DNA from 3 places in the Aliiglaciecola litoralis genome. Region 1 is predicted to be linked to each of the others. Evidence: predicted binding sites of a transcription regulator. Region 1 holds the regulator's gene; each other region holds the start of a gene.

Region 1 (8,084 bases):
TTGTTGGGTCTAAGCTGCCCACCGATGAGCTTCAAAAGCGTGGTTTTGCCGATACCACTTGGCCCCATAATAGCGGTTGTTTTCCCTGAAGGAATTTGTAGAGAGATATCGTCGTAAATCAAACGTTGACCCCGATTAAAGGTTAAACTCTCTATTTCAATCAAATTTTTCACTAGAAACTCCGAGTTACCTTGGGGCATAGACACGTAAAATGCATAAAATGTTTCACAGGGTCCGACAATTTGAGGCCATTTAGTTTTTTTTCAAGGCCATTATGTTGCGAATAACGATTTAGCTATAATAACTGTTCATGGTTAGGTAGAACAGGTATATAGAGTAACAAAATATAAAAATCAAAAATGTAAAAGTTTGTAGCTTGATTTTGCCATAATTGATCACAATATTTTCAATAAAGATTTTTAATCAACAGTAAGAATAGGAAAACTCTGTGTATTTTGAGATAATCATATCATTAAATTCAGTTGAATTAGTCTAGTGATCATAGAAGTAATAATATTTCTTGCGGGCCTTGTGGCTCTGAGTTGGAGCGCGGATAGGTTCGTGTACGGGGCATCCGCCTTGGCAACGAATCTAGGCGTGTCGTCGATGGTAATAGGACTGACGATAGTAGCGATGGGGTCCTCTGCGCCTGAAATCGTGGTGTCAGCAATTGCCTCGTGGAATAATAATCCCAATACTGCTGTTGGAAACGCGATTGGTTCCAATATTACCAACATTGCCTTAGTGCTTGGACTAACGGCACTTTTCAAACCTCTAATTGTATCAAGCTCAACGGTGCGACGCGAAATGCCCGTGCTTTTAGCGGTCACCTTGCTGGCGATTTATTTTCTGTCCGATGGGCAGATGGTGTTTTACGAAGGTATGGTACTGATTTGCCTGTTTTTCTTTAGCATCGGTGGTTTAACGTGGATGTCACTTCATGTTGAAAAAGGCGACCCTTTGCAAGCTGAGACCGAAGATGAGATTCCCCAAGGTGTCCCTATTAAAAAAGCGATATTTTGGGTTGTTGTCGGACTTATTGCGCTGCCTCTGAGTGCCCACTTCATGGTGGAGTCGGCGGTTCAAATTGCACGCTATTTTGGCCTAAGTGAATTGATCATCGGTTTAACCATTATCGCGCTAGGAACCAGCTTGCCTGAACTAGCCGCCAGTATCGCGGGGGTGATGAAAGGTGAGGACGATCTTGCCCTAGGTAACATCATCGGTTCCAATATTTTTAATTTACTGGCTGTTTTAGCTATGCCAGGTTTGTTGGCGCCAGGATTTATTGACGAGAACGTAGCCAGTCGCGACATATTTGCGATGTTGTTGATGACCGTTTTACTCATCGTGTTTAGTTTTAATTTCCGCGGTACACGGCGAATTAATCGTTGGGAGGGCGCGGTATTGATTACGTGCTATCTTGCTTACTGTACGCTGTTGTTTATATGAGTTACATAATTAGTCATGATGAAAGATTTTAAAGCGTCAGCCTTAAGGGTCCTAAAAATTGAATCAGAAGCGGTTCTGCAGTTACAGCAGTACGTTAATGATGATTTCGCTGCTGCCTGTCAGTTATTACAAGACTGTAAAGGCAAAGTGGTGGTGTGTGGAATGGGTAAATCAGGCCATGTGGGCCATAAAATAGCGGCCACCTTATCAAGTACAGGAACACCGGCTTTTTTTATGCATCCGGCAGAAGCTAATCACGGCGACTTAGGCATGATGTCTGATCAAGACGTGTTGTTGGCAATATCTAACTCTGGCGAAACCACCGAGTTGTTAAATCTGATCCCCGTGGTAAAACGCCTTGAAATACCCATTATTGCGATGACAAACAATAGCGGTAGCACCTTGGCCAAACATGCTGATGTCATGATCTGTATCAAGGTTGAACAAGAGGCCTGTTCTTTAGGGCTCGCTCCCACCGCAAGTACAACAGCGACGCTGGCAATGGGTGACGCATTAGCGGTCGCTTTATTAGATGCAAGCGGCTTTTCTTCTGCCGACTTTGCGCTGTCTCATCCTGGTGGTAGCCTGGGCAGGCGTTTGCTTCTAAGCGTTGCGGATATCATGCAGCAAGGAAAAGACATCCCATTGGTGTCAAAACATCAGACGATTAGCCAAGCATTATTCGAGATTACCCGCAAAGGATTAGGCATGACGGGAATTCAGGATGACGACGGTATTCTGGTGGGCATTTTCACTGATGGTGATTTAAGACGAGTGCTAGACAAACGCATTGATATTCACACAACTACGGTGGGAGAAGTGATGACCACCGGCAGCGTGACAACTCACCCACAGAAATTGGCTGTAGAAGTACTTAATTTAATGGAGGAATATAAAATCAGTTCCATGATTGCTGTAAATGATAAAAATCAACCTGTTGGAGCACTGAACATGCATATGCTGTTAAAAGCGGGAGTCGTTTAATGTCACAGATAGACACGATATACGGTGAAGTAACTAGCAATCTCATCTCCAAGCTAAGCAAAGTAAAACTATTAGTATGCGACGTAGATGGCATATTTTCAGACGGTTGCATTTACATGGGTAATGATGGCGAAGAGCTAAAAGCCTTTAACACCCTCGATGGCTATGGCATTAAGTCAATGCTAAAAACCGGTATTCATGTTGCTATTATCACTGGGCGACAATCTAAAATTGTCGAAAACAGAATGTCCTCATTAGGCGTGTCTTTAATTATTCAAGGCGAGGATGATAAACAACTTGCAGTACAGAGACTCAAAGAGCACTTTAAATTTAAGAAGGAACACGTGATCGCCATGGGTGATGATGTGCCAGATTTGGGCATGTTTGCTGAAAGTAGCTTGGGGGTTTGCGTACCCAATGGTCATCCAATGGTGAAGCAACAGGCTGAATATGTAACTCGAACTCTTGGTGGCAAAGGAGCGGTGAGAGAAATCTGTGATTTGATCCTATTCGCCAATAATAAACTCAACAGAATTTACGGCACCAGTACATGAATCGAATCACGATCAGTATTGGCTTCCTGTTTTTACTGGTTTTATTTATTTACTTACCGGGCTGGATAAATTCAGCCCCTCAACAGAGCAACGATGACGATGAGGAATCCTGGCGGCCAAATTATCAGGCAAGCAACATGCGCAGTACTCTGTATAATGACCGCGGTGAAATTAACCATCAGGTATTTGCGTTAAAAATGGAACATTATCAGCTTTTAGGTTTCACAATATTCAGTCAACCTAAGTATACGATTTATGTGTCCGACCAGCAGAACCCTTGGCACGTTGAAGCGAAAGAAGGCACTTTGTACGATGACAACCGCATACAGTTAGAGACCGATGTCGAGATCCGTAGTCTCGATGAGGCGGGGTACGTACAAACAATAAAAACACAATTTTTAGAAATCAATCTGGCTGACAAAACAATGATGTCAGACCAAGCAGTACAAATTAATGGTAAAGATTTTGTTGTAATGAGCAATGGCTTCACGGCAGACTTAACCTCTCAAATATATGAGCTTAAAGACCATGTGCAAACTCAATATGCTCCGCGTTAGTGCGCTAACAGTAACGTTATTGCTAAGTACCTTTTCTCTAGCTGGAGAAGGTGACTTTGGATTGCCGATCAAAGTAGATTCTCAATCTAATTTCTTTGATGGTAAAACGAAGACATCCATTTTTAAACGAGACGTGAAGATCACTCAGGGCTCGTTGGAAATTTTAGCTGATGAAGTAGAAGTAATCGCAGGCTTAGGCGATGGAAAAGAGGTGTTTATTGCGCGAGGTAATCCAGCAAGATATAGCCAAAAATTAGATGATGGTAGCAATATCAGCGCCGCAGCTAACGAAATTAAATACGAAGTCGCCAACCGTACCCTAACATTGACCGGTGACGCAGAACTCAACCAAGATAGTAGCTTGGTGAAAGGCGAATCGATTTCATTTAACATGGAATTGGAACAGTTGATTGCTGAAAGTAGTGACACCTCAACCGGTGGGGTAACCGCCATATTCCAACCTGATACGTTACGAAAGAAACAAAGCGAAGAGAAAAAACAAGCTGACCAAGAAAAGGACAAACAACCCTGATGGCGACGTTGAAAGCCACTAATTTGGCAAAGTCTTACAAATCCAGACAAGTGGTCAGAAATGTCAGTTTAGAGGTTTCCACTGGCCAGATTGTAGGGTTGCTTGGGCCTAACGGGGCAGGAAAAACCACGACCTTTTATATGATTGTTGGTATTGTCCCATTAGATAAAGGCGATATTTTCATTGATCAGACCGAACTGACACTTGAACCCATGCATGTCAGGGCCAGAAAAGGCATTGGTTATCTTCCTCAAGAATCGTCTATCTTCCGAAAGCTGACGGTCTATCAGAATATTATGGCTATTTTGCAAACCCGCAAAGAATTGAGTTCTGATGAGCGAGAACAGCAGGCCGATGCATTACTTGACGAATTTAACATTAATCATATACGTAACAGCCAAGGAATGAGTTTATCGGGAGGAGAACGGCGTCGAGTTGAAATTGCACGCGCCCTAGCCGCGGATCCCGAGTTCATTTTGTTAGATGAGCCTTTTGCTGGTGTTGACCCAATCTCGGTTAACGATATCAAAAAAATAATTCAACATTTGCGCGACCGCGGTATTGGTGTTCTGATAACCGACCATAACGTGCGTGAAACCCTTGATGTATGCGAAAAAGCATACATTGTCAGTCATGGTGAACTAATTGCCTCGGGGACTGCAGAAGAAGTATTAAACAATCAACAAGTGAGAGATGTATACCTAGGCGAGCAATTCAAGCTATAGTAAAGGTATGTCGAGTTTAACCAAAGCTTTCAGGCTAACTGAGTAAGAAAACAAAACATCAATGAAACCCTCGTTACAACTAAAATTTAGCCAGCAACTTACAATGACGCCGCAGCTGCAACAGGCTATCAGGCTGCTGCAGTTGTCTACGCTAGATTTACAACAGGAAATTCAAGAAGCATTGGAATCCAATCCGCTACTGGAAATGGAAGATAACTCCGATTTTCCAACTGGCGATTCAGCGCTTAAAGGCAATGACGACAAATTTTCAGAAGAGACAGCCACCGCCAGTGCCGATTCGATGGATACCAATGAAGCCTTAGAAAAAGGCGATATACCAGACGAGTTACCGATTGACAGCACGTGGGATGAATACATCAGCGCATCATCTGCACCAGCCTCTATTTCGTCTAGTGGTGGAGGTGACGACGATCAGATATTTCAAGGTGAAACCAGCGACAACATCCAAGATCATTTGATTTGGCAGATGCGTCTGACTCACATGTCAGAATTAGATACAGCGATTGCTGTTGCTATTATCGACTCAATTGATGAATCTGGATATTTAACCATTTCGACCGAAGAAGTGTTGGCCAGTCTAGATCATGATGACGTCGAATTAGATGAAGTGGAATGTGTCCTTAAACGCATTCAGATGTTTGATCCTATCGGTTCAGGTTCGCGCTCTCCGCAAGAATGTTTGATGGTACAACTTAATCAATTTGCGCCAGACACACCTTGGTTAGAAGAAGCAAAGTTATTAATTACCGAACATGCTGATTTGTTGAGCAGCAAAGACTATCGCACGTTAATGCGCAAAACCCGTCTAAAGGAAGATGAACTGCGTGAGGTAATGCGATTATTGCAAACCTTGAATCCTCGTCCTGGCAGCGCATTATTGATTGGCGAACCAGAATATGTCATTCCTGATGTATCTGTAATGAAAAAAAATGGACGTTGGCAGGTGGAACTTAATCCAGATAGTTTACCCAAACTGAATGTCAATCAACAATACGCGGCTATGAGTCGCAGTGCTAAAAATAGCAGCGATAGCCAGTTCATTCGCTCTCATATGCAAGAAGCAAAATGGTTCATTAAAAGCTTGGAAAGCCGCAACGATACCCTACTCAAGGTTGCTAACTGTATTGTACAGCAACAAGTCGGCTTTTTTGAACATGGCCCAGAGATGATGAAGCCTATGGTGCTAAATGATGTGGCTGAAATGGTCGATATGCACGAGTCAACGATTTCTCGGGTGACCACTCAAAAGTACATGCATACGCCCAGAGGTATTTATGAACTGAAGTACTTCTTCTCTAGTCATGTTGCAACAGATTCTGGAGGAGAATGTTCTTCCACTGCAATACGCGCTTTGATCAAGAAACTCGTCGCTGCAGAGCTTCCCAACAAGCCACTGAGTGATAGTAAAATTGCCGAATTGCTGGCTGACCAAGGTATTCAGGTCGCACGCCGGACAATTGCAAAATACCGGGAGTCGTTAAATATCCCACCGTCTAACCAACGCAAGAGCTTACTTTAAGTTCATCAACAGAAGGAATACGCTTTATGCAAATTAACCTTACTGGCCATCATGTAGAAATTACAGATTCATTGCGAGACTATGTAGACACTAAATTTACAAAATTGGAGCGACATTTCGATCACATCAATAATGTGCATGTGATCTTAAATGTAGAAAAGCTCAATCAGAAAGCGGAAGCTACTTTGCACCTTAGTGGAGCTGAAGTATTCGCCACTTCAGAGCACAACGATATGTACGCGGCAATTGATGCTTTGATCGACAAGCTTGATCGACAAGTGATCAAGCACAAGGAAAAAAGTAAGCGCCACTAACCTCCCATTGAATAAGAATCTTAATGGAAATTAAAGACATACTTTCTCCTGACTGCACCAGCTGTGCAGTTCAGGGGACAAGCAAGAAACGCATCTTAGAAGTCATAAGCCAAATTGCCGCTGAACGTCTTGGCGATATTGATCAAACCGCAGTGCTTACGAGCTTACTCAATCGAGAGAAGCTGGGAAGCACCGGAATTGGCAATGGAATCGCGTTGCCACATGGCCGCTTGCAAGGTTTAGAAAAAGTGATTGCGATCCTCATCACCTGTAAACCTTCGATTGAGTTCGATGCTATCGATAATGGTCCAGTAGATATCTTTTTCGCTATCTTAGTTCCTGAAGATCAGGCCCAAGGTCATTTACAAACTCTAGCGACTATTGCGACTAAACTGAGTGATAAAGAGGTGGTTAAGTCTCTTCGCAAAGCTGATAATGACGAGCAGTTGTATAAGGTTATTGTGTCATGAAGTTAATCATTATTAGCGGTCGTTCAGGCTCCGGAAAATCAATCGCATTGCGGGCTCTTGAAGATCTCGGCTATTACTGCGTAGATAACATTCCAGTCAACCTGCTGCCAACTTTGACCCACACAGTGGTGGATGAATATGATCAGGTGGCGGTTAGCATTGATGTACGGAATCTTCCTAAAGAGCCTGGTGAGTTAGTAGAAATTCTAGATTATCTGCCCTCGACTTGGGATATGACTATCGTTTATCTAGACGCTAGTGATGATGTACTGGTTAAGCGTTTTAGTGAAACCAGACGATTGCACCCTTTGTCTCGTCAGAACAAATCATTAGCCGATGCCATTCAGGCGGAGGGGCAATTACTGGCGCCTATTGCCGAACGTGCAGACCTTTATTTAGATACCGATAAGCTGTCAGTGCATCAGTTAGCCGAATTGGTTAGAGAGCGCATACTGGGCAAGAAAAGTTCCAGATTAGTGTTAGTGTTTGAATCTTTTGGTTTTAAATACGGCATCCCCAAAGATGCTGACTACGTATTCGATGCGCGATTTTTACCTAACCCGCACTGGGAACCCGATTTAAAGCATTTAACTGGATTGGACACGCCGGTAGAAATATTCTTGGGCTCGCAACCTATAGTGACCAAATTCATCTGGCAAATCCAAAACTTAATTTCTACTTGGTTACCACATCTAGAACGCAATAATCGCAGTTATGTCACCGTGGCAATAGGATGTACCGGTGGACAACATCGTTCTGTATATGTGGCTGAATCCTTAGCTAAAACCTTTGGCGCATCCCATCCAGATGTGCAGTTAAGACATCGCGAGCTGAATCGGTGAACAGAGTAGAAAAGCAAATTCTGATCGTCAATAAGCTAGGATTACACGCCAGAGCAGCAACAGAGTTGGTTAAGGTCGCGAACCAATTTGACGCTCAAGTAACTTTACAGCAAG
Region 2 (8,084 bases), on a different contig from region 1:
CTCTTTAAATACAGCGGGATCGGCACCCAAGGTGACTTTTTCAAGACTTTGCAACACGGCATTATTACGATTTTTATCTGCATCAGAGACCAGTCTATCAGCCATATTAGCCAATGCCGCATCAAGTTTGGTATCTGGCAGTTTAGCTAAGCGAGTGAGATCTTCAGCAATGGTATTAGCGGATTGCTCAGGTAAGTTTTCGGTTAAGCCTGCGGGCAAGATATCAGCGGCAATGGTAGTCGTATCCGCTTTAACGTTAGTTGTTTGTACAACTTGATTTTGATTGCCAGCCAATTTTTCCGGCAGCGTCATGGCGACCAACAGTTCAGCGTCTAAGCTGGTTTCTGCTTCGGTCATCGCATTATTAGCACTCTTTGCATCAACCAGAATGTCAGCGGGGACTGCCGTTAATAAACTATGTTGCTGCCCAGCGTTCTCTACGTTTTCAGTGTTTTTTCCCCGCAACGCAGAGTTTTGAGCGAGCAACAGCTCTTCTATTGCTTCTTCTATTTTAGCAATAGGAGGTTTTGCAGCGCCCGGTTTATTCAACAAGTCAGCTAAGGTTGCTAGAGCTGATTGCTCTTTTTGGGTAGCGAAGTCTGCGGCTATCTGCTCTTCAGTGACTAGCAACGTTTGGTCTGTACCTGCGTCTGTGACTGGCTTTTCAATGCTAAGTGTTTGAGCAGCATCGGCGGCTAGCTGTGCATCCAACCCATTGGCTTTGCTTCCAAGTTCACCCGTTATGTCAGCAGATAGCTTAATCTCTGAGTCTTTTAATGCCGGTTTGGCACTCTTATCCGTGTTGTTGGCAAGATCCGCGCGCAAGCTAGATTCAACTAACGTCAACCAATCTATGTCGCTTTGCATCTCTGCGGCCGTTTCTTCACCAGCGGCATCCTCTGACGTGTGAGCTGTGATGTCAGTATCTTTTGTTTCTACACCAGTAGCAGTCAATTCGGACTCTTTGCTCGTCGAAGGTTGCTGATTATTAGTACCCGTTTGCTCATTATCCTCGGCCTTGGAAGTGGTATTATGTGCCGCCGCTTTATCTGCCGCTGATTTGTCAGCTGACAGATTGTCATTTTCAACGGCAGCGTCCACTGATTTGGATTGCTGGGCTGATTTACCCTGCTGCACCTGTGCCGTATTGCTATTAGATTGTGAGACGGCAGGCGTGGTGTTTTTCGCTTTTACTTGTTGCTCAGTTTGCTGCGGTGTTTGCTTGCGATCATAGAGATCGCTTCCTTTAACGTCCTGCTTTTGCCGTGAACTTGCATTGTTAGCAGAAGGATTTGATGGCTCACTGACTCTATCAACCGCCACTCGAGGCTGGACAGGCTGACTATAAATGGGATTGGCCTCACGCAGAAAGGACTGAAAATCAACCTGTGGATTGATATTTTGGCTTTTTTGCGTGCCTACTTTAAATGATAAGGCGGCAAATTCTGATTTGTCGGTGGCAATATGTTGCATCTTTCATTCCCATTTTATTGTCGATTCGTGCGATAAACCGACTAACTGGTAATTACTCAGCAAGGAGCGTTCCAACATGTAAAAATCAAATCGAACTTCTTTTTTTACTAGCGCACGAGTGTATTGCGAATATAACGTTGCGTCGAAAGTTCATCCATAAGCTGCTGCTCAATACGATTAGCTCGATCTTCTCTTTGGGCCACTTTCTTTTCCAGCAACATCTCAACCGCTTTGCGCTTGCGTTGTTGTGCTAGCCACTGCGCTTTGCGCTGCTCTGCGACCACTACAGCCTGACTGATAACTTGCATCTGCTGTTGACAAGCTTTGTCTAACTTGCCAATAAACGAATGGAGCTGATTGAAGGTATCAACGCTCAAAGGCTTATCGGTTACGGTTTGTGTTTGACGTAAATAGTCGAGCTTGTAGCGTTCGAGGCTCGACAGTTTTTGCTTATTTAGCGTGACATGCTGGTTTGCCAATTGAAAATTAGCGGCCAATTTATCCTCTTTGTCTTTTTCCCACCTAGCAACTTGCCGTAGTTGACGTTCAGCCATTACCCTTTACCTAACCCCTGAGTCAATGACATCATGCCTTCAAGGCTTTCATCATACGGAATTACCTGCTTCATGCCTTGTTGTAAAAATGCGTTAATCGCAGGCTCAGCGGCGATGGCTAGATCCAATCGAGGATCGGTGCCTTTGGTATAAGCGCCGATATTGATCAGATCTTTGTTTTGCTGGTAATTCGAGTAAACCTGCTTAATGCGACGGCTTGCACTGAGGTGCTCTTCGCTCACCACCATTGGCATAACACGACTAATGGATGCTTCGATATCAATCGCAGGATAATGACCAGACTCCGCCATATTACGAGATAACACAATGTGTCCGTCTAAGATTGCTCGCGCTGAGTCAGCGATAGGATCCTGTAAATCATCGCCTTCGGTCAAAACGGTGTAAAACGCCGTTATTGAGCCTTGCCCTTCTTTACCATTACCTGCACGTTCAACCAAAGCCGGCAAACGCGCAAACACCGACGGCGGATAACCTTTTGTTGCTGGCGGCTCACCCACCGCCAAGGCGATTTCCCGCTGTGCCATGGCATAGCGGGTTAATGAATCAATCAATAACAGTACATTCATGCCTTTGTCACGAAAATATTCGGCGATTGCCACGGCGGTTTCGCAACCTTTTAAGCGCATCAAAGGTGAGGTATCAGCTGGCGCTGCCACGACAACCGACTTTTTGCGCTCTTCGTCACCCAATATATCTTGGATAAATTCTTTTACTTCTCGGCCCCGTTCGCCAACCAGACCTACCACTACCACATCGGCCGATGTGCCCCGAGTCATCATTCCCAGCAACACACTTTTACCCACACCACTGCCAGCAAACAGCCCCATTCGCTGGCCAGATCCCACTGTGATAACAGAGTTAATGGCTCTAACACCAACGTCGAGCGGCTTTTCTATCGGTTTACGCAGTAGCGGATTGATTGGCGGTTTACTCAGTGGCACGCGCTTTTCCGCTTTGATTGCACCTAAGCCATCTAATGGTTGACCATTGCCATCAACCACTCGGCCGAGTAAGGACATCCCCACTGGCAAGCCCTGCTCTCTATCGAGTGGCTCCACTCTAGAGCCCGGCACTATGCCTTTAACGGCCTCTGTGGGCATTAAATAGGTCACATTTTCGGCGAAGCCAACCACTTCAGCTTCAATTTGTCCGTCGATAGTTTGGACCAAACATTGGCTACCCACCGGCATTTGGCAGCCCACGGCTTCTAAGGTGAGGCCGATGCCTCTAACCAGTTTTCCCGAAGCAACGCTTGGCGCTTCAGGCACTTGGCTTTGCAAAGACGTGATATGGTCAAACAATTGACTGCTCATGGGATCAGTGTGGCTCCAGGTCGCTAAGGCCCTGCTCTAGTAAGAATTTATCGAGAACGTCTTTAACCCGACGTTCTATCGACACATCCACGGCATTATTTTGGGTACTGATATCGCACCCACCTCGGCTCATATCGGGGTTTTCGACAAATACCCAATGATGTTTTTCTATGTGCTCTTCGGAAAAGTGCTGTTTAATGATATCAATATCCTCGGGATGCATGTGGATATGATAGCTGGCTTCTTGAATTGGCAATATTTTCAATCCAGCATTAAGTGCATTGAGCAGTATTTGTGGATTGGTTTGAACATCCGCTCGGATCACGGCTCGCGCTAAGGAAACAGACAATTTGACCAACTCTGATTTCAATTGCTCTTCGACGATATGCACCGGCTGCTGGAGTTGGTCAATTAATCCCTGCCAGTGCTCAAGCAAGGCTTTTAATTCATCCTCTCCAGCGGCAAGGCCTTGTTGGTGCCCCTCTTCATACCCTTGAGTTTGGCCTTGCTCTAAGCCCTGCTGTTTGCCTTCTTCAAATCCTTGCGCTTCGCCCTTTGCTTTACCTTGCTCAAATCCCTCTTTGTAAGCGGATTCTCTGATGGATTCAATTTCTTCAGCCGTCGGCGGAGCAACATCTTCAGGTTGTTCTTCCGGCGGTTCGTACCTCCAGGTACTTTGACGATTGAACGCATTGGTTTTTTGTGGCTCAAGGTTTTCAGTTTGCTCTAAAAACGGCAGCTCCCACGCAGCGATTTCTTCGTCAGTAAGATCAGTATCACTCACAGTGATTCACCTAGGGTTACAGATTGCATTATAAGAACTCTTCTCCACCGCCGCCGCCAAGCATAATCTCACCGGAATCAGCCAACCTACGTGCAACAGAAAGAATTTCCTTCTGCGCGGTTTCAACTTCACTGATACGCACTGGTCCCAAGGCTTCAAGATCATCAAGTAGCATTTCAGCGGCTCGTTTAGACATATTTTTAGTGATTTTGGTTTTGAGCTCTTCATCGGCGCCTTTGATCGCTTTAAGCAACGAGTCTTGTTGCACTTCACGAAGAATGGCCTGAATAGCTCTATCGTCAACATCAGCAAGATTGTCGAATACGAACATCAAGTCTTGGATCTGTTGACTCATTTCTTCGTCTTGCTCACGTATGGCATCCATCAACTGACCTTCAATATTGGTATCTAGGTAGTTCATGATGTCAGCCGCAGATTTCAAGCCGCCCATTTTAGCCGCTTGCGTACCGGCTTGACCGGCAAATTGTTTCTCCATGATCTCATTCAATTCTTGTAATGCTGCCGGTTGCACCTCTTCTAGGTTGGCAACACGCATCATCAGATCCAAACGCACTTTTTCTGGGAACTGGGATAAAATTTCAGCCGATTGCTCCGCTTCTAAATAAGACATAACGATCGTTTGGATCTGTGGATGCTCGTTGCGGATGATACTGGCCACCTGTTTAGAGTCCATCCATTTGAGTGAATCGAGTCCTTTGGCGCCACTGCCCATCAAAATTTGGTCGATAAGGTTAGCCGCTTTATCTTCACCTAGGGCTGCCGTTAAGGCCCGTTTCACAAAGTCTTGGCTTTGGAATCCGATGGTACTGTAATTTTGTATTTCTTCGATAAAGTGCTTGTGCACAGCGCTAATTTTAGGCTGGGTCATATCGTCGATCTGCGCCATTGCCTGCCCCAGCTTTTGCACTTGCTTGGGTTCAAGATGTTTCAGAATTTGCGCAGCGTCCTCTTCGGAAAGACTCAGCAACAATATCGCTGCTTTGTCGACACCCTCGAGTTTGCCCACATCATAACTAACGCTATCTTCTGCTTCTTCAGGCATGACCTTTCCTATTCATCTTGTAACAACCAGCCTTTCACCACTTGGGCTGAAAGCTCTGGCTCATTAGCAACGAGTGCACGTACGGCTTTGAGTACGTCTTCATCTTTATGCAGATCCGGCAGCATTAACGAACCATCAGCGGCAAAACCAACCTGACCTTCATCAAATTCTTGCGACAGCATACTAATGGTCTCATCACCCAAATCAAGTGCGCTATCAACATCGAAGTCATCACCCTCGGTGGTATCTTGCGGATTGATCAATCTTCCTAACATAGGTCTGACCAACGCAAAGATAAGTACGATAATGACCAGCGCGGCGGCACCCCATTTTACATATTGTGCGAACCATTCTTCTTTATAATAAGGTACCACGACAGGTTCATAATCATCATCTCGGCTAAACGGAATACTGACCACTTCTAATGAATCCCCGCGGGTGACATCAAAGCCAATTCCACCTTGTAGTAAGCGTCGAATATTCAACAATTCTTGCTGGGCTCGCGGACTGGTTGTCACAGTCCCATCTTCGGAGGTTTCAGTGACATAATCCACAGCAACAGACACGCTCAATCGTTTAATAACACCGGTCTGTTGTTTAGTATGGCTGATTGTGGTGTCAAGTTCATAGTTTCGCGTCTCTTCTTTTGAGTTGCGACCGGGCAAAGTAGTTTGCATGCTAGCACTACCAGCTCGCTCTGGAATATTGGAGTCTAGCGGTGGTTGATTAGTCAATGCGCCAGGAACCCCAGCTATCACGCCACCAATGCTGTTTTCTTCGACCAGCATTTCACTGCGCACTGCAGGAAGGTCGGGATTGTAACGTCGTTGCGTTTGCTCAACGGCAGTAAAGTCCATGGTCACATCAGCTTGGGCGGTATAATTTCCCAGTCCCAGCACCGGAATTAATATCGAGTCAATTTTCTCTAGGTAGGCAGATTCGCGCTGCTTTTCCATTTCATATTCTTTACGATTTCGGGCAGACACAGAATCCTGCGAGCCGGAATTTAATAATCGACCGTTGCTATCCGTAACCGTAACCTTGTTGGGCTCCATACCTTGAACCGCAGATGCCACTATATCGATAATGGCGCTGACTTCTTCATTGGATAGACTGGCACCTCTTCCTGAGGTAACCACAACGGTTGCACTGGCTTTTTTCTCGCGTCGGGCAAACACGTTCTCTACTGGCATTGCCAATAATACTTTAGCTCGCTTAACGCCATTGATTTCTTCGATAGTACGGGCGATTTGTTGCTCTCTGGCATGCTTTAAGCGCTCTTTTTCTACCCGTTGACTAACACCGAACCCCATGTCTTGCATGATAATTTCGGTGCCTTCAGATTGAGAAGAGCTCGCCAGCCCCTGGCGGGTCATATTGAGTTTGATTTTTTTGTATTCGCTTTCCAACACTTTGACCGTGTTGCCTTCAAGGATATAGTCGGGGTAGTTTTGATCGAGGTAGTCCAAGGTCTCGATTAACTCTTGGGTTTCCATTTGACCAAGTGGGCGGTAAGACGGCTCTTTCGCCCATAGCATGATAAATATGGCGATTGCGATACAGATCACAAGGGCAATGACAATGGTCACTTGTCGCATCATATCAGCGCTGCCTAATGCATCCATAAATCCAGATTTTTGCTCCAGTTCATTGGAATCTGAATAGGCATCGTTATCGCTCAATGCTAGTTCTGTACTTGTTGCCTCAGCCACAATTTATCCTCTTAGTCTTTAAACGGGCATATTCATGATTTGCTTGTACGCTTCCATGACTTTATTGCGCACTTGAACGGTTGCTTCAAAAGCAATTCCCGATTTCTCTTTGGCTAACATCACATCTGCCAAACTCATGGTTTTATCACCCATCTCAAAAGCAACTTGCATGTCTTTGGCTTCTAACTGCATGTCATTAACAGTATTAATTGCTTGCCCCAACATCTCGGAAAAGTTTTTCGATGATGGGTTAAAGTCCGCCTGTGTCGTGTTTGGCATGATGTCGAGCTTGGCCCCTGAGGCCATTGCTTGCATCTCTTGATATAAAGACTGCGCTTTGATTTCCATCGGTCACTCCAAATCAGCTTTGCTGTTACATTTACCGTCGAGGTTTCATATTTCTGACGATATGTTGCTGTTTAGAAAGGAGTAAGCAATCTCAGTGCCAACATATAATTTATATAAATATCAATAAGTTAAATAACGCGACATTTTATTGACACCGATGCATAGCGGTGTGGCATGAGGAAAAAATCAAAATCTTGAATGGAAGCATCCACAATACTTAACAAAAAAGCCGATAAATCGGCTTTTTCAATGTGGTTTGTGAGGGTGTTTTAAGCGGGTAACTCGATCCCAACTTCGCGCATACGGGCTAATTTATAGCGCAACGTTCTAGGGCTTATACCCAATCGCTCTGCGACGTCTTTACGTCGTCCATTACACGATTGCAGGGTATCTAGAATGATCTGGTGCTCTTGATGACGCAACTCGCTCCCTAGCTTACTTTCATCAACTTCACTTGATAGGTTTTCGTTTACTGAACGATGTCCGGTATCGACTTCAATCATCAGATCACTGCCCTCAATTGAGTTCCCATCGGTGAGTATTAGCGCACGTTGGATGACATTTTCTAGCTCTCGCACATTACCCGGCCATTGATGCTGCAGTAACTTACTGCGTGCTGAGGCACTTAGTGTTGGTGCATTGCCATTGCCATTGCCAGCAAAGTGCCGCTCAATTAAATGCTCTGCCAGTGGAATAATATCGCCTGCACGCTTGTCAAGTGGGTGCCACACAAGTGGAAATACATTCAAACGATAATACAAATCTTCGCGGAACTTACCGCTTTCAACCGCTTCTTTCAGGTCGCGGTTACTGGTT
Region 3 (8,084 bases), on a different contig from region 1:
AATATTGATTGAGCCAAAATTAATCACTGCCATAAGGGTTCCAGCTTAAATTAAAGAAAGATAACGAGCTTAAAAGCGATTTGTACCACAAGTCAGCTATAAAAAGAACCAAAAAAGTTGACCTTTTGGTCCACTTTGGTTGTCAACTTCAAATTTGCACGCCGCATCAACGATTATCCAGAATTAAGGTTAACTCGTTTTGTCAGACCGATTCCACCATTTACTGAATGTCGCAAATACGCCAGATGGTTCTATATAAGGCTTGGTGCTGGCATAAAATAAACGCACGGAAACCGTCGCGCCATGTCCCCATGGCCACCAAGACAGCATAATGTCGTGTTCGCCATTGCGATCTTTACTCATCAGCTGTTGATTTTTTTCAAGTGTATTAAAAAACCCCGCTCTATGACGAAAGGCCGGGGGCGCTTTTTTAATCGATTTTTTGTCCCATACATGGGGGAAATGTTTTTGCGCGACTAGATAAACTAAATTTTCATGGTCGACTGAGAACTCTGCCAAGTAGCAACTAAAGTGTTCGTCCCATTGCCACTGGATCTTATCACCAAGCTCTTCTATAAAAGGCGCGCAGGCGTCAGCAATCGCTTTTTCATACGTGTTTGAATTGTTCATGATATCTAATTTTATTATTGTTTTTGTTATTGACTAATTTGGATATAAAAAAAGGCAGTAAACACTGCCTTTTAATCAACATCATGAATTACTTTATACGATTTAAACGCAACATTCCAAGCAAAGTTAAACCGAATAAAGCTAATGTGCCTGGTTCTGGTACCGTGGTGGTACTGCCGGTATCGGTAGAAGTCAGGCGTAAATTGTCGACAGCGCCTGATCCAAAGATTTTAAATTTCACTTTATTCACGTTGGTGCTGGCGAAAGAGTCAAGGAAAATGCGGTTTATCGAGTTTTCACCGAACATGGCGCCATTGGGTCTATTAACAAAATCCGAAAACTTAAAGGATTGCACCTTAAGTGCATTGTCAAAAAGCATGACTTCCGATTTTTCCACTTCACCTGCACCTACGTTGGTTTGAAAGTCGATAAGGTCAAACCCTAATGCATCAATAGTAAAATCTAAGTTAAAGGTTACATAACCCGCTAGGCCATCACTCCTGCGCCCAGCTTGGTCATCTGGTTGGTCACACACGCCATCACCGCAGCCAGTGCCATTTTCTTGGATCACTAATGCGTTTCCAGCATTGAAGTTCCGTGAATTAAAATTACTGTTGCCCCAGCTAGGTCCGGTTAGATCGCTGTCGCGATTATTATTCTTATCTGGGCTTGCTGTGCCAGGAGCTGTGTTATACAGCACGCCATAATGATTACCTGAAGATTTGTTGTTGACGCTGACATTCACACCAAGCGCGGCATACTGACTATTTATAACCGTACCGTGTTGTAATGCTACAACGTTGCCGGCAATGGTATCTTCATCAAAGGTAATAACAGTCGTACCCGCATAACCCCATGAAGAAACGGTTACTAAAACTGCAGCCGAGAGGCATTTTTTCAAACTTAAAGTAGCCATAAGAGTTAGTCCTTAATTAACAACGATATTCAGACATAGCAATTACAGGCGATTTATAAGCCAAGTAAATAGAGTTATGTATAGCTAAGAGATAGTTTTTGTTGCGAAGACTCATCAACACAAGCAGTTAATTTACTACATAGTGTATAAATGAAGTTCTCCCAGAATGCCGCTGTTTAGTATGGGCCCGTGAACCGAAAGTTCAGGGCGGAGACATCATCACTGCCGCAGGCTTCTTGATACGAGCCAAGCTTGCACAAGAGCAGTGGAATCAGTTTCCAGGTTAAATAGCATCGGCCAGGGACAAATCTAAACTGGCGAACATCCCAGGAGAGATTTAATTTTACCATATAGCGGTAGAAATTAAATCGAAAACTCACAACAAACCATCTCACTTATCGTGGCGCTGGTTAATATGTAGTCAGTACTTTAGCACGAATGGCTTTTTCCTATTAGCCAAAAACAGCATTTAAGGTATGCAAATCAATACCTTCGTATGGCAAAGTTGTGGGTACTAAATCCTAGCTGAATCGATCTTTAGACACATATTGTTGCGCTTATGTCGCGTCAGGTATCGCAATATTGTTGATCTTGGGTAGGCCAAACGCTCTAGGCACAGCTATTTGACAGTGGTAGCATTGCAGCATATCTAGAGGAATATACTTTGAAGCAATCAGCCCCACATTATGAAGAACTCTCCACTTTATTGGAGCAACATTCAATTTTAACCGACGCGGCAGAAATACACGGTATTTTCTGTGGCATGTTGTCTGGTGGAATGCCACTTGAAAGTCAAGACTGGCTTGATCCACTGGCAGACTCGGTCAATCAAGGAAAGCCCATCCCTCAGCCGGTGGAAGTGCAGTTGACGGCAATGTATAACCAAACCTGCCAACAACTACTCGAAACTGATTTTACCTTAAGCTTGTGTTTACCTGATGAATCGGCACCCATAAATGAGCGTGGTAATGCGCTGATTAATTGGATCCAAGGATTCATGCTTGGCTTTGGATTTCATCAAGCCGATCTCACATCCTGCTCGCCTGATGTGAAAGAAGCGCTGGAAGACTTTTATGAAATTTCCAGAATGGACGAGTCTATGCCTGAAGATGAAGAAGCAGAAAAAGCGCTATTTGAAGTGGTTGAGTACGTGCGCGTTTCATGCATGTTATGTTTTAACGAACTAGGTCATTCCGCAGCGCAAACACAAACCACACCAAAGACGGTACATTAATGTTTTCGCAGTTTCTAAAACAATGTCAAGTAAGACGCCAGACGTTAACAGAGCATTTACTGCCTAATAGTATTTGTATTATTTCCGCTGCTCAGCTAGTGACGCGTAGTAACGATACCGAATACCCGTTTCGACAAAACAGTGACTTTCATTATCTGACTGGCTTTCCTGAGCCTGAAGCTGTGTTGATATTAAGTAATTCAACCCAGTTTGATAAAGCCTACGCCGCACTTTTTTGTCAACCCAAAGATGCGCTAGCTGAGATATGGCAGGGCAGGCGAATTGGTCCAGACGTGGCGATGCAACAATTTGGCTTTGATCAGTGTCACGTTATCGATGACTTGGACGTTGGTTTGGTGAGTTATTTAGACGGCCACGACAACCTGTATTTTGCCCGCGGTGAAAATGCCGATATCGATCATCATATAGATGAAGCGCTTAATGTTTTACGTAATGCCCCTAAGCAATCCAAAATAGCACCGGCATGCCAAATAGACGTGCGCGAAATTCTGCACGAAATGCGTTTGTTTAAAAGTACAGACGAACTGGATTTAATCCGTGCGGCCGCTAGTATATCGTGCGAAGCACATAAGGCGGCGATGACCTATAGCAAAGCCGGGCGCAATGAATATCACTTGGCCGCGCAAATTCATCACAGTTTTGCCATGCAAAGTGCTAGAAACAGTGCTTATGAGACCATTGTTGGCAGTGGCACAAACGCCTGCATATTGCATTACACTGAAAATAACAGCGAACTTGTGGATGGCGACCTAGTACTGATTGATGCGGGTGCCGAGTATCACGGTTATGCGGCCGATATTACCCGTACCTTTCCTGTTAACGGTCGTTTCAGTGACGCTCAGGCACAACTTTATGAACTGGTTTTAGCCTCGCAAACCCAAGCACTAGCACATTTCAAACCCGGTGGTAATTTCGCGGCGGCCAATGCCACTGCAATTGAAGTGCTCACCGCTGGACTAATTCGTTTGGGTTTGTTAAGCGGTGATGTTCAAACAAACATAGATGAGCAGCAACATCGGCAGTTTTTCATGCACGGTTTGGGACATTGGTTAGGTTTGGATGTCCATGATGTGGGTAAATATAAAATGAATGGTCAAGACCGCCCTTTTGAGCCCGGTATGGTGATGACTATTGAGCCGGGTTTGTATATTTCTAGCGAAGCCGATGTCGACCCTAAATGGCGAGGCATTGGTATCCGCATTGAAGACAATATACTCATTACTGAGCAAGGGCACGAGGTGTTGACCCAAGGTGTGCCTAAAACAATAGCGCAGATTGAATCACTGATGGCAGGATAATGAGTCAAAAAGCGCCGACTGAATTTGACCTACTGATTGCAGGTGGAGGAGCCACCGGCTTGGCGTTGGTTGCCATGTTACTCAAGCATACTGAACTTCGCATTGGGTTAATTGAAGCCGCCGCGCCGCCGGATACTAACCATCGCCAATCCGATTTTCTCGAATTGCGCAGTATCGCGTTATCAGCCCAATCTTGTGAGATCCTTGGCGAGTTAGGTTTGGACTCCTTGGCTGAAATAGCTTGTCCAATCACAACTATTCACGTTTCTGATCAGGGGCATTTAGGGCAATGCACGTTGCGTGCTGAAGATTATCATATGGCCGTATTGGGGCAGGTCGTTGAACTTCCTGCGCTGGTGGCGCAACTGCACCAGCAAATTCAAGACGCTGGTAACCGGCTTCACGTGTTTTACCAAAGTGAAATTACCGACCTTACTCGTACCCAAACTGATGTCACTGTTATCTTATCGGGAGGCGAATGTTTATCCGCTCAATTATTGGTAGTGGCTGAAGGTGGGCAATCAAAAACCCGCGAAAAACTGGGGATTGAGGCAGAAGTTGAAGATTATCAACAAACCGCACTGGTCGCTAATGTTGAGCTTGCAACAGATCATCAAAACTGGGCGTTTGAACGTTTTACCGCCCAAGGTCCGTTAGCTTTGTTACCGCTTAAGCCTTTGTCGCAGGCAAATAATAAGCATCGCGGTGCGCTTGTTTGGACCTTGAGTCATCCTCGGTATCAGCAGCTAATTGCAATGAATGACCATGAATTTATCGCAGATCTACAGCGCGAGTTTGGTTTTCGATTAGGTGAGATAAAAAATGTTGGCAGACGCAGCGGGTTTCCGTTGACGCTTCGCTACGCTGAGCAACACATTCATCATCGCGCAGTATTGATCGGTAATGCTTGTCAAAGTTTGCATCCTATTGCTGGGCAAGGGCTGAATTTAGCGCTCAGAGACGTCAAGCAATTAGCTGACCTGTTGATTGCGCATCGGCAAGAAGATATTGGTCAATATTCACTTTTGCATCGTTACCAACGCCAGCGCAAACAGGATCAACAACGCTTAACGTTCGCCACAGACACTTTAGTGCGTACCTTTTCAAATTCCTATCTTCCTTTCGTTATTGGGCGAAATTTGGCGCTTACTGCACTGGACAATATCCCAGCGTTAAAACAGTCCTTTGCCATCACAGCAATGGGATTCAAGGGCACAACAGGAGAGCGCCATGCAAAACTATGATGTGGTCATTGTTGGAGCCGGTATTACTGGGTTAACCGCAGCGCTTGCCCTTAAAGATTCCGACTTAAGTGTTTTAGTGATTGATGCACAGGCCGCTGATGCTCCGGTAACAGATCAGCCTGAGCTACGAGTGAGTGCTATCAATTTAGCAAGCCAAACCATTTTTCAACGCCTTGGCATTTGGCAACATGTGGTTGAACAGCGTTTGCAGGACTATCAGTCTATGCAAGTGTGGGAACAAGACAGCTTTGCTCATATTGGCTTTTCTCATCAGGAAATTCAGCGCAGTCATTTAGGCTCAATTGTTGAAAATCAGGTTCTGCGCTTAGCTCTTCTTAAAGGTTTAGAAGGTATAAACAACATCGAGTTGGCAGAGCCTGCGCGCATTGAGAATCTGGTATTTGGCCAATCTGAAAGTTTTCTGACCTTATCGAATGGTAACAGCTTTACCGCAAAATTAGTGGTGGGGGCTGATGGTGCTAACTCCTACGTACGCCGGGTTGCCAATTTACCTTTTACATTTTGGGATTACGACCACATTGCACTGGTTGCCACCGTGCGTACCGAACTTGCCCATGATAATTGTGCCAGACAAGTATTCACCGCTGATGGGCCCTTGGCATTTTTGCCGTTATTTGAGCCCAATTTATGTTCCATAGTGTGGTCACAGCGCAATCAACAAGCAGAAACCTTGCTGGCATTGCCGGAGCGTGAATTTAATCAACGTCTACAAGTCACACTTGATAATAAGTTAGGCAAATGTGAGCTGCAAAGTCAGCGGGTTAGCTACCCACTTACAATGCGCTATTGTCGTCAATGGGTGAAAGATAGGGTGATGGTAATAGGTGATGCTGCGCACACTATCCATCCGTTAGCAGGTCAAGGTGCCAACCTCGGCATTGCCGATGCAGCCGCATTGGCGCAAACCTTAGGTGAGTTACAAGCCAACCGCAAAGACATCGGCTTAGCCAAGAACCTACGTAAGTTAGAACGCTGGCGCAAAGCTCAAGCGATGAAAATGATCGTCTCAATGGAAGGTTTCAAACGTCTGTTTGCCGGAAGTAATCCGGTCAAGAAGCTGATCCGCGATATAGGACTGTCTGCCGCCAATCAGGCTGGCCCCGTTAAACGCGATATGATCAAGCTGGCTGCTGGATTAGAGGGAGAGCTTCCAGAACTGGCTAAACAGGCATCCCAAATAAAAGGCCATAGTGATTAACTATGGCCTTTTATTATATTGTCATTGTGTTGAGTTTAGGCGAGTAATCTAGTCAAAGGCTTTAGCCGCATCAACCATCTTACTGACATCCTCAAGCATTTTTTTAGCATCATACACAATCCCGTCTTTGACCGTGTAAACCACACCGCCAGAACGAGTAGGTTGATTGTTATCATCCAATCGATAATGTCCAGTGCCGTATAACACTTTGAAGTTGCGCAGCGGATTTTCCCCCACGATCACCAAATCCGCTTTTTTACCTATGGTAATCGAACCAATTTGATCTTCCATACCCAAGGCTTGTGCTCCGTTTAGCGTAGCAGATTGAATCACCTCCCACGGGTTGAAGCCCGCTTCACGCAATAACTCCAGTTCTTGAATGAAGCCAAAACCGTATATTTTATAGATATAGCCAGCATCCGAGCCTGTGGTCACGCGGCCACCGTGATTTTTAAAGTCGTTTAAGAATGTCATCCATAAATCGAAGTTTCGCTTCCAAGCAATTTCGTTATCTGTGGTCCAATCAAACCAGTACGAGCCATGGGCATAACGACTTGGAGTGAAGAAATCCCAAAGGGTAGGGAGGGTGTATTTGTCATGCCAATCGGCATTGCGCTCGCGCATTAAATCTCGGCTTGCCTGATAGATTGTCATGGTTGGATTGATCGTGAAATCCAAGGCAATAAGCTCATCTCTCACCGCTTGCCATTTTTCACTACCGGGCTTGGCTGCTTGCTCCCACAGTTTGCCTGCTTCGGCAAAGCGATGTTGCTCGTCATTGTAGTTGTAATCAGCAGGGTAGTTCTGGATGACACTGTCGGTGAACAACGCTTCAGGTAGACCATACCAATGCTCCATGGTGGTCAGTCCTAAGCGGGCAGAGTCCAGTGCATTCATGCTCATCACGTTGAGCTGTGCGTGGTGCATCATGGTGCCAAGCCCTCGCTTTTGCGCTTCATCCAGCGCCGCTTGCATAATATCTGGAGTCGCGCCAAAAAATTTAACGCCTTTGGCGCCGCGTTTGGCCGCGTCCTTTATCCATTTGCGTGCTTGATCTGGGGTCGAGATCGGTTTATCACTGCCCATGCCAAAGCCCAGATAAGGGATAATGCGCGGGGCCACGATTTGATTCTTGTCACTGCGATTCACATGGTCCATCACCCAATCCAGCCCATTAAAACTGCCAGGTTCGCGCACGGTGGTAATGCCATGAGCCATCCATAACTTGAACACGTACTCAGCCGGAATGTTATCGGCAGAGCCGCCAATGTGTCCATGCATGTCAATAAAACCCGGCAGCACATACATACCGGTGAGATCCATTTCCTGATCCCCCGCACCGGCTTTAGGTCTGCCTTGCTCCAAAATGGGGACACCGGGATGACCGACGTTGACAATATTAGCGATACGGTCATTTTCGATGATGATATCCACAGGCCCACGAGTTGGTGCGCCTAAACCACTGACCATATTTACTCCGCGCAAAATCAAACGCTTATAAGGACCTTGGCCCTCATCAGCG

The links. Region 1 encodes sigma-54, which starts transcription at its own class of promoters, with help from an activator protein. Its sites were predicted from a motif close to GTTGGCACGNNNNTNGNNT; they were not measured.
Region 2: a site for sigma-54 is predicted at 1,531-1,549, ahead of ABD036_RS03535 (flagellar hook-length control protein FliK). Genes of this name have one in related genera too.
Region 3: a site for sigma-54 is predicted at 1,593-1,611, ahead of ABD036_RS15725 (PEP-CTERM sorting domain-containing protein). Genes of this name have one in related genera too.

Annotation. Positions count from the first base shown of each region.
Region 1 covers NZ_BAAAFD010000020.1:13,666-21,749, forward strand. The annotation lists gene mlaF (phospholipid ABC transporter ATP-binding protein MlaF) at 1-173, opposite strand, end outside; gene ABD036_RS18535 (calcium/sodium antiporter) at 496-1,452, shown strand; gene ABD036_RS18540 (KpsF/GutQ family sugar-phosphate isomerase) at 1,468-2,436, shown strand; gene kdsC (3-deoxy-manno-octulosonate-8-phosphatase KdsC) at 2,436-2,990, shown strand; gene lptC (LPS export ABC transporter periplasmic protein LptC) at 2,987-3,547, shown strand; gene lptA (lipopolysaccharide transport periplasmic protein LptA) at 3,534-4,079, shown strand; gene lptB (LPS export ABC transporter ATP-binding protein) at 4,079-4,804, shown strand; gene ABD036_RS18565 (RNA polymerase factor sigma-54) at 4,866-6,344, shown strand; gene hpf (ribosome hibernation promoting factor) at 6,371-6,658, shown strand; gene ptsN (PTS IIA-like nitrogen regulatory protein PtsN) at 6,682-7,128, shown strand; gene rapZ (RNase adapter RapZ) at 7,125-7,970, shown strand; gene ABD036_RS18585 (HPr family phosphocarrier protein) at 7,967-8,084, shown strand, end outside.
Region 2 covers NZ_BAAAFD010000001.1:785,337-793,420, forward strand. The annotation lists gene ABD036_RS03535 (flagellar hook-length control protein FliK) at 1-1,473, opposite strand, end outside; gene fliJ (flagellar export protein FliJ) at 1,581-2,027, opposite strand; gene fliI (flagellar protein export ATPase FliI) at 2,027-3,361, opposite strand; gene fliH (flagellar assembly protein FliH) at 3,366-4,145, opposite strand; gene fliG (flagellar motor switch protein FliG) at 4,174-5,208, opposite strand; gene fliF (flagellar basal-body MS-ring/collar protein FliF) at 5,217-6,920, opposite strand; gene fliE (flagellar hook-basal body complex protein FliE) at 6,939-7,268, opposite strand; gene ABD036_RS03570 (sigma-54-dependent transcriptional regulator) at 7,538-8,084, opposite strand, start outside.
Region 3 covers NZ_BAAAFD010000010.1:126,684-134,767, reverse strand. The annotation lists gene ABD036_RS15735 (ribokinase) at 1-33, opposite strand, end outside; gene ABD036_RS15730 (hypothetical protein) at 190-630, opposite strand; gene ABD036_RS15725 (PEP-CTERM sorting domain-containing protein) at 719-1,546, opposite strand; RNA gene ssrS (6S RNA) at 1,701-1,882, opposite strand; gene ABD036_RS15715 (UPF0149 family protein) at 2,211-2,780, shown strand; gene pepP (Xaa-Pro aminopeptidase) at 2,780-4,099, shown strand; gene ubiH (2-octaprenyl-6-methoxyphenyl hydroxylase) at 4,099-5,343, shown strand; gene ABD036_RS15700 (FAD-dependent oxidoreductase) at 5,330-6,562, shown strand; gene ABD036_RS15695 (amidohydrolase family protein) at 6,611-8,084, opposite strand, start outside.